2 regions of the Thermoanaerobacterium calidifontis genome follow, and region 1 is predicted to be linked to the other one. Evidence: predicted binding sites of a transcription regulator. Region 1 holds the regulator's gene; the other holds the start of a gene.

Evidence for each region. The regulator HrcA, encoded in region 1, represses chaperone genes, less so after heat shock. The targets are predictions, from matches to a motif close to ATTAGCACTCANNNNNNNTGAGTGCTAAT.
Region 2: the regulator HrcA is predicted to act here: its motif matches at 1,621-1,649, upstream of groES (co-chaperone GroES).

What each region holds. Positions count from the first base shown of each region.
Region 1 is NZ_AP042436.1:1,105,025-1,109,468, forward strand. Features, by position in the region: gene lepA (translation elongation factor 4) at 1-194, shown strand, start outside; gene hemW (radical SAM family heme chaperone HemW) at 181-1,317, shown strand; gene hrcA (heat-inducible transcriptional repressor HrcA) at 1,411-2,445, shown strand; gene grpE (nucleotide exchange factor GrpE) at 2,472-3,071, shown strand; gene dnaK (molecular chaperone DnaK) at 3,097-4,444, shown strand, end outside.
Region 2 is NZ_AP042436.1:2,104,176-2,108,619, reverse strand. Features, by position in the region: gene ACZ42G_RS11040 (hypothetical protein) at 1-93, shown strand, start outside; gene ACZ42G_RS11035 (hypothetical protein) at 466-1,470, shown strand; gene groES (co-chaperone GroES) at 1,670-1,954, shown strand; gene groL (chaperonin GroEL) at 1,968-3,593, shown strand; purine riboswitch at 3,673-3,770, shown strand; gene guaB (IMP dehydrogenase) at 3,854-4,444, shown strand, end outside.

The DNA of each region.
Region 1 (4,444 bases):
TAATAGCAAGGGAGACTGTCAAAGCATTGAGGAAAAATGTTTTGGCAAAGTGCTATGGCGGAGATGTTACGCGAAAGAAAAAATTATTAGAAAAGCAAAAAGAAGGCAAAAAGAGAATGAGACAAATAGGGAAAGTGGAAATTCCACAAGAGGCCTTCATGTCAATCTTAAAGCTTGATGATGACAATGATTAGATCTGGTATATACGTTCATATTCCTTTTTGCAAGAGAAAATGCTATTATTGCGATTTTAATTCCTATGCAAATATGGAAGATAGCTTTTTTTCGTTTAAAAAGGCAATTATAAAGGAAATTAAAACGAGAAAAGAGGAGCTTAAAGATATATACACTTCTGTGTATATAGGAGGAGGTACGCCAAATGTCTTGCCTCCTATATACATCGAAGAAATATTGGGTGAAATCTGCGAAAACTACAGTTTAAGCAAAGATGCGGAGATCACGATCGAATTGAATCCTGGCTTAATAGATGAAGAAAAGCTTAAGTCATATAAAAAAGCAGGTGTAAATAGAATAAGCATAGGTTTGCAGTCCTGGCAAAACGATTTATTAAAAGCTATCGGCAGAATACATACAGTGAGCGATTTTATTGAAAATTATAGTATAGCATCTAAATATTTTGACAACATAAACATAGATATAATGTATGCACTGCCAAATCAGACTTTTGAGAATTTTAAAGAAACATTGACAAACGTAATCGCATTAAAGCCATCACACATTTCTTGTTATGGACTTATATTAGAAAAAGGAACACCTCTTTACGATATGTATGAAAGAAATGAAGTTAAGCTTGCTGATGATGAATATGAATTGATGATGTTTCACTATGGTGCAGAGCTTTTAGAGAATAGTGGATACAGACATTATGAAATATCAAATTACGCATTGCCTGGGTATGAATGCCGACATAACAAGCTGTATTGGATGGATTTACACTATTTAGGCTTTGGACCAGGTGCATATTCGTTTGTAGGAAATAAGCGATTTGGCAATATAAAAGATGTTAAAAAGTACATAGGCATGATTAATAATGATGGACATGCTGTTGACGATGTTGATGAATTGTCTTTAGAGGATCAAATGTCTGAGTTTATGTTTTTAGGTCTTAGAATGATGGATGGAGTAAATGACAAAGACTTTAAAGAGAGATTTGGCGAAAGCATGTTCTTTGTATTTAAAAATGCCATTTATAAAAATATAGAGTTGGGGCTTTTAAGAAAAGAAGGTGAAAATCTTAAATTGACGCCCAAAGGCGTAGATGTGTCCAATAATGTGTTTGAGGATTTTTTATTTTAAAGTATTGACAAATATCCACAATAGTGGTATTTTTAAATCGTGATTAGCACTCTCAAGCTAAGAGTGCTAATAATAGAATTTGGGGTGGTGAATATGCCGTTAGATGATAGGAAAAAGAAGATTTTAGAAGCTGTGATTAATGACTATATTTTGACGGCAGAACCAATTGGATCTCGGACAATTGCAAAGCGATATAATCTTGGTGTAAGCTCGGCCACAATTAGAAATGAAATGGCTGACCTTGAGGAGATGGGGTATCTTGAACAGCCTCATACATCTGCAGGTAGAATACCATCTGATAAAGGATACAGATTTTATGTTAATAATATATTAGAGCACTATTTGAATGAAAGTCGTGACGATGAAGTAGAGGCAATTGATGAGGTTTTTGCTGAGATAGACGATATAGTGAAGAAATATGCCAGGTTATTATCTACCATTACTAATCACACTATAGTGGTTAAGATGCCTCGAATTGATGAAAACACGATTAAGAGAATACAGATATTGCCTGTTGATGCAAATAAATTGATACTTCTTGTAATGACAGAATCAGGCATCATGAAAAACTATTTAATAAGCTTAAAGGATAATATTGATAATAATTTGTTTGAGTTTTTAAACAACCTGATCAACAATAAAATGATAGGGAAAAGAAAAAGAGAAATGGACCAGACATTGAGAGATGAGATAAAAAAAGAGTCTGGCAGTGCTATCGGAATCATAGACAAGATTACAGATACGATTATAAATGGTTTAAAGCAGATGGATGAAACAGACTTGTATTCGGAGGGCATTTCAAATATTCTCAACTTCCCTGAGTACAAGGATCTCTTAAAAGCTAAAATGTTTTTTGATCTGATTGACAATAAAGACATTATGAATTCAGTATTAGAGCCTTTAGACGATTCCATCGATGTTACTATTGGAAGTGAAAGCAAGTTTGAAGAGATGTGGGATTTAAGCATAATCAAATCTACGTATAAGATAAATGGTGAGGTTGTTGGGACTTTTGGCATTATTGGGCCTACAAGGATGAATTACAAGAGGCTTATAAATGAAATAAACACGATGTCAAATGAATTGTCAAAAGTTTTGTCATATATATACCAAGAAAATAAGAGGTGAATCAATTGGATAGAGAAAAAGATACAATGGAAAGCAAAAACAATTTAGACGAAGATTTAAAAGACAATGTATCTGATGCTAACCGACCTCAAGATGACAGTGAAGGCAGCATAGGTACAGAAAATTCTGATCAGGGTGAAGAAAAAAATTACGAAGGAGAAATTGAAGAATTGAAAAATAAGCTTAGGCAGAAAGAAGACGAAGCAAATGAATACTTAGAAATGGCCCAGAGGTTGAAAGCAGAATTTGAGAATTACAGGAAAAGGACAGAAAAGGAAAAAGCAGATCTGGTTGAATATGGTAAAGAACAGGTAATCTTAGACATACTGCCAGTTATAGATAATTTTGAGAGAGCTCTTGAAGCATCTCACGGTGATAATGAGGAAATAGCTTCCTTTAAAGAAGGTGTCAATTTAATATACAGGCAATTTAAAGGTATTTTAGAAAAGATAGGGGTTAAAGAGATAGAGGCTTTAGGCCAAATATTTGATCCATATAAGCATCATGCTGTTATGCAGGAAGAGGTAGAAGATAAGAAGGAAAATGAGATAATTGAAGTTTTTCAAAAGGGATATATGTTTAATAATAAAGTAATAAGACCGAGTATGGTCAAAGTAGCAAAATAAAGTATAGGAATAGGAGGAGTAGATTATGGGAAAAATTATAGGAATTGATCTTGGCACAACTTTTTCGTGCGTAGCTGTTATGGAAGGAGGACAGCCGGTAGTCATACCAAACTCAGAGGGGGCCAGGACAACTCCATCTGTTGTGGCGTTTACAAAAGAAGGTGAAAGATTAGTAGGCCAAGTCGCAAAAAGACAGGCTATTACAAACCCTGAAAGGACAGTTATGTCTATAAAAAGACATATGGGTTCTGACTACAAAGTAACTATTGATGGAAAAAGTTATACACCGCAAGAGATTTCAGCAATGATACTGCAGAAGTTAAAAGCTGATGCTGAAGCGTACTTAGGAGAGAAGGTTACAGAGGCTGTAATAACAGTTCCTGCGTATTTCAATGATAGCCAAAGACAGGCAACCAAAGATGCAGGTAGGATAGCAGGACTTGATGTAAAGAGGATTATAAACGAGCCTACTGCGGCTTCATTGGCCTATGGGCTTGATAAGCAAGGCAATCAGAAGATAATGGTGTACGATTTAGGCGGTGGTACATTCGATGTATCTATACTTGAGATAGGCGATGGAGTATTTGAAGTATTGGCTACAAGTGGTAATAACCACTTAGGTGGTGATGATTTTGACCAGAGGATTATGGATTGGCTGGCAGACAACTTCAAAAAAGAGTATGGAATTGATCTGAGAAACGACAAGATGGCAATGCAGAGGCTTAAAGATGCAGCAGAAAAGGCGAAGATAGAACTTTCTTCTGCTATGACAGCTAACATAAACTTGCCTTTTATAACTGCTGATGCTACAGGTCCTAAGCACATAGATGTAAATCTTACAAGAGCAAAATTTGAGGAGCTTATCAATGATTTAGTGCAGTCTACTGTTGAACCAGTAAATCGTGCATTAAGCGATGCAAAACTTAGTCCTGCAGATATTGATAAAGTGATATTAGTCGGCGGTTCGACGAGAATACCATTCGTTCAAGAGACAGTAAAAAGGATAATGGGCAAAGAACCGCACAAAGGCATAAACCCAGATGAATGTGTTGCAATTGGAGCTGCAATTCAAGGTGGTGTATTAGGAGGCGAAGTTAAAGACGTCTTACTATTGGATGTTACACCGCTTTCTCTTGGCATTGAAACACTTGGTGGTGTGTTTACAAAATTAATAGAAAGGAATACTACTATTCCTACAAAGAAGAGCCAAATATTCTCCACTGCTGCGGATGGGCAGACATCTGTTGAGATACACGTTCTGCAAGGTGAAAGACCAATGGCTCGTGACAATAAGACACTTGGAAGATTTACCCTAACTGGAATTCCACCTGCTCCAAGAGGAGTGCCTCAGATAGAGGTTACATTTGACATTG
Region 2 (4,444 bases), 1.0 Mb from region 1:
TTGTTAGTCGTCTTGCAGCAAGACAAACCGCGAAAAAAAGCAAGGCGCTTTTTATGGTCATTAGCCACCATGAATTTCAGTAACAATATTTAACACATCACGTATAATGTATTAGGTCCTTGAGGCCAAAAAATAAAGGAGGTTTTTAGTATGCCTGAAGGAAAAGGAGCAGCATGGGGTGGCGGATGGATCTGGATCATAATCATAATACTAATAATTTTCCTCTTTGTACCTGGAATATTTGTGGTCGATAAATAATGTGAAGGGGGTTTTCATATGCCTGAAGGAAAAGGAGCAGCATGGGGCGGTGGATGGATTTGGATCATAATAGTGATCCTTATAATCTTCTTGTTTGTCCCAGGTATTTTTGTGGTGGATAAGAAATAAAAGCATGGGGCAGGTGATAATAAACCTGCCCTATACATATATTATTTAAGAAGTATTTAAAGAAGTGGGGGATTTGCCGTGGATAAAGAAAAATTACTAAAGGTATTGATAATTGAACTTTTCATAATATTTTTTATAAGGTTTCAAATTTTTGATGGCTTAAGCATTGAAGGAGAAAGGCAGCTTTTAAAGAAAAAAGAAGGGGAGGAAATTGTGGAACACGATAAAGATGATAAAACAGAAAGTAAAAAGAACGACGAGAAGAAAAGCGATTTGGATATATTTGAGATAATAGAGAAAAGCAAAAACTTTATGGGAAGCGTAAAACCGTATCTACACAGGAAAGAACAGTACTACATAGATATATTCACAAAAATTGCCGAGATACTTGAATGCCACAAACAGTTGATGGAATTTAATCAAGAAGCCGAAATGCAAGAAGATGACTTCGATCAGATCGGAATGTTAAAAGCGGTAAAACCGTACATGAAAGAAGATAAGCAGATAATCATAGACAAATTTATAAAGCTTCATGAAGGGATACAAAATCTAAACGAAAAAATGAAAAAATACGAAGTGGAAGGAGATAAAAATAACATTATAGATAAAATTCTGGACATTTTTGAAGCGATAAAACCTGTTATTCCAGATGATAAAAAGGATATGGCGGAGAAAATCATAAAAAACATAAAGCTTGTAGAAGCTTTGAACAAGGCTGAAAGCATTATGAATTCAAAAAATAGTGAATCAAGGCACGAGAAGGTGGGAGAAAGCGATAAAGGCGATGTGAAGGATAATTTGTTTGACAGATCTGAAGAAGATAAAAAGATAGAAGAAATCAAAGATGCAAAAGATGTCGTAAGTGATGAAATGGTGGAAGATGTAAAAAGCAATGATGCTGAAAGGGAAACAAGAGAGGATGATGTATCGAAAAATCTTGGACTTACAGAGCAGCAGTCGGAAGTGGTAAACGGTCTTAAATCAATGCTTACGAAAGAACAGCAGCAGTTTATGTACAACATGATAAATTATCTGAAACAACAAAGTTCAAATGGCAATGTAAATAATGTTGCAGGCAGCTAAAGCCTGCATTTTTTTGCGTAAATTTAATATTAATCGTATAATTAGAAGATAAATGGGAAAAATCTATAATAATCGTCTAAAACGGCAAAAATTAGAGGAATTTGGAGTTTGCCATGAACTTGTAATTAAACTAATATAAAAAGTGTGATGATTAGCACTCGCCATGAATGAGTGCTAACAAAATTCGAGGAGGGATATTATGAGATTAAAACCACTTGGTGACAGAGTTGTAGTAAAGGTTACTGAAGCCGAAGAGGTAACAAAAGGCGGCATTGTATTGCCTGGCACTGCAAAAGAAAAACCTCAACAAGGTGAAGTACTTGCTGTCGGCTCTGGTGAATACATAGATGGGAAAAGAGTCGAGTTGGAAGTGAAAGTTGGAGACAAAGTAATATTCTCAAAATACGCTGGCACAGAAGTAAAACTTGATGGAGAAGAATATCTTCTCTTAAGGCAGAGCGATATATTAGCTGTAGTAGAATAAGGAGGTAGAAGAAATGGCAAAGAAAATTTTGTACGGTGAAGATGCAAGAAAGGCTTTGGAAAGAGGCGTAAATGCTGTTGCCAACACAGTTAAAGTAACATTAGGACCAAGAGGCCGTAATGTTGTTTTAGATAAAAAATACGGTTCACCAACAATTACAAACGATGGTGTTACAATCGCAAGGGAAATTGAATTAGAAGATCCTTTTGAAAATCAAGGCGCACAGCTTTTAAAGGAAGTTGCAACAAAGACAAATGATGTAGCTGGCGATGGTACGACAACAGCCACTGTATTGGCACAAGCCATGGTATTGGAAGGATTAAGGAACTTAGCTGCTGGTGCGAACCCAATGCTTTTAAGACGCGGTATGGCAAAAGCTGTCGATGCTGCTGTTGAAGGATTAAAAAATATTTCAAAGCCAGTAGAAGGAAAAGATTCTATAGCACATGTTGCATCAATTTCAGCGGCTGACGAGGAGATCGGCAACTTAATAGCTGAAGCAATGGATAAGGTGGGCAAAGACGGTGTAATAACAGTAGAAGAATCAAAGTCAATGAACACGACTATTGAAATAGTTGAAGGAATGCAGTTTGACAGAGGATATATTTCACAGTACATGGTAACTGATACAGACAAGATGGAAGCAGTTTTGGACGATCCTTTAATACTCATCACAGACAAGAAACTTTCAAATATCCAAGACTTGTTGCCACTTCTGGAGCAAGTAGTACAACAAGGAAGGAAGCTTTTGATAATTGCGGATGATGTTGAAGGTGAAGCACTTGCAACATTAGTAGTAAATAAATTAAGAGGCACATTTACATGCGTTGCAGTAAAAGCTCCTGGATTTGGTGACAGAAGAAAAGAAATGCTTCAAGACATAGCTATCTTGACAGGTGGTCAAGTAATATCTGAAGAAGTAGGTCTTGATCTCAAAGAAGCTAAAATAGACATGCTTGGTCGTGCAAGACAAGTAAAAGTTACAAAAGAAAACACTACAATAGTTGACGGCGCAGGAAATGCTGCAGACATAAAGAACAGAATAAATCAGATAAAAGTTCAAATCGAAGAGACGACATCAGATTATGACAGAGAAAAACTGCAAGAAAGATTGGCTAAGCTTTCTGGCGGTGTTGCAGTAATTCAAGCCGGTGCTGCTACAGAGACAGAGCTTAAAGAGAAGAAACATAGGATAGAAGATGCTCTTTCAGCTACGAGAGCTGCTGTGGAAGAAGGTATAGTTCCTGGCGGTGGCACAGCACTGTTGGATGTCATACCAGAAGTACAAAAAGTAGTTGACTCTTTAGAAGGCGACTTCAGAACAGGTGCTCAGATCGTGCTTAGAGCATTAGAAGAACCAGTAAGGCAGATAGCAAGAAATGCTGGTGTAGACGGTTCAGTGATCATTGAGAAGATAAAAGAATCAAAAGATCCTGCTTTTGGTTATGATGCATACAAAGAGGAATTTGTAGACATGTTAAAAGCAGGTATAGTCGACCCAACGAAGGTTACAAGGTCAGCACTCCAAAATGCTGCATCTGTTGCGTCAATGATATTGACAACAGAAGCTGTTGTGGCAGACATACCAGAAAAGAATCCACCAGCTCCAGCAGCAGGAGCAGGTATGGACATGATGTAAGAAAAATAACCGGGGATGCCCGGTTATTTTTTTTGTACTGTTGACATGGACATCTAAATTTGTTATATTGTTTAGTAATTTAATAATAAATTCTTATCCGCATATAATCTGGTGAATAGGCACTGGAGTATCTACAAAGAGCCGTAACTCTTTACTATGGGGAGTTATTGTTGTACTCTTTTTTGCCTGAACGAAATTCTCTGTTCGGGCATTTTTATTATAAACTAAGGCATAATAAATTTTAGAGGAAGGGGATAAAAATGGTTGATAAATTCGTTAAAGAAGGACTGACGTTTGACGATGTACTGCTTATACCGGCAAAATCTGATGTGCTGCCGAAGGAGGTTGACACTAAAACACGCCTTACAAATAGTATAATGTTAAATATACCATTGATTAGCGCAGGAATGGATACTGTGACGGAATCTTCCCTTGCCATTGCCATAGCAAGAGAAGGAGGAATTGGCATAATACACAAAAATATGTCCATAGAAAGACAGGCTTTAGAGGTAGATAGAGTTAAAAGGTCGGAACACGGTGTTATCACAAATCCTTTCTATTTGACACCAGATCACAAGATACAAGACGCTGTAGAGCTTATGGAAAGATACAGAATATCGGGAGTGCCTATAACAGTTGGCAGTAAACTTGTGGGGATAATCACCAACAGAGACATAAGATTTGAAAGCAATTTAGACAGGCCGATTAAAGAAGTCATGACAAAAGAGAATTTAGTCACTGCACCTGTTGGGACTACTATAGATGAGGCTCGGGAAATACTTAAAAAGCATAAGATAGAGAAGTTGCCTCTTGTGGATGATGACAACAATTTAAAAGGATTGATTACCATT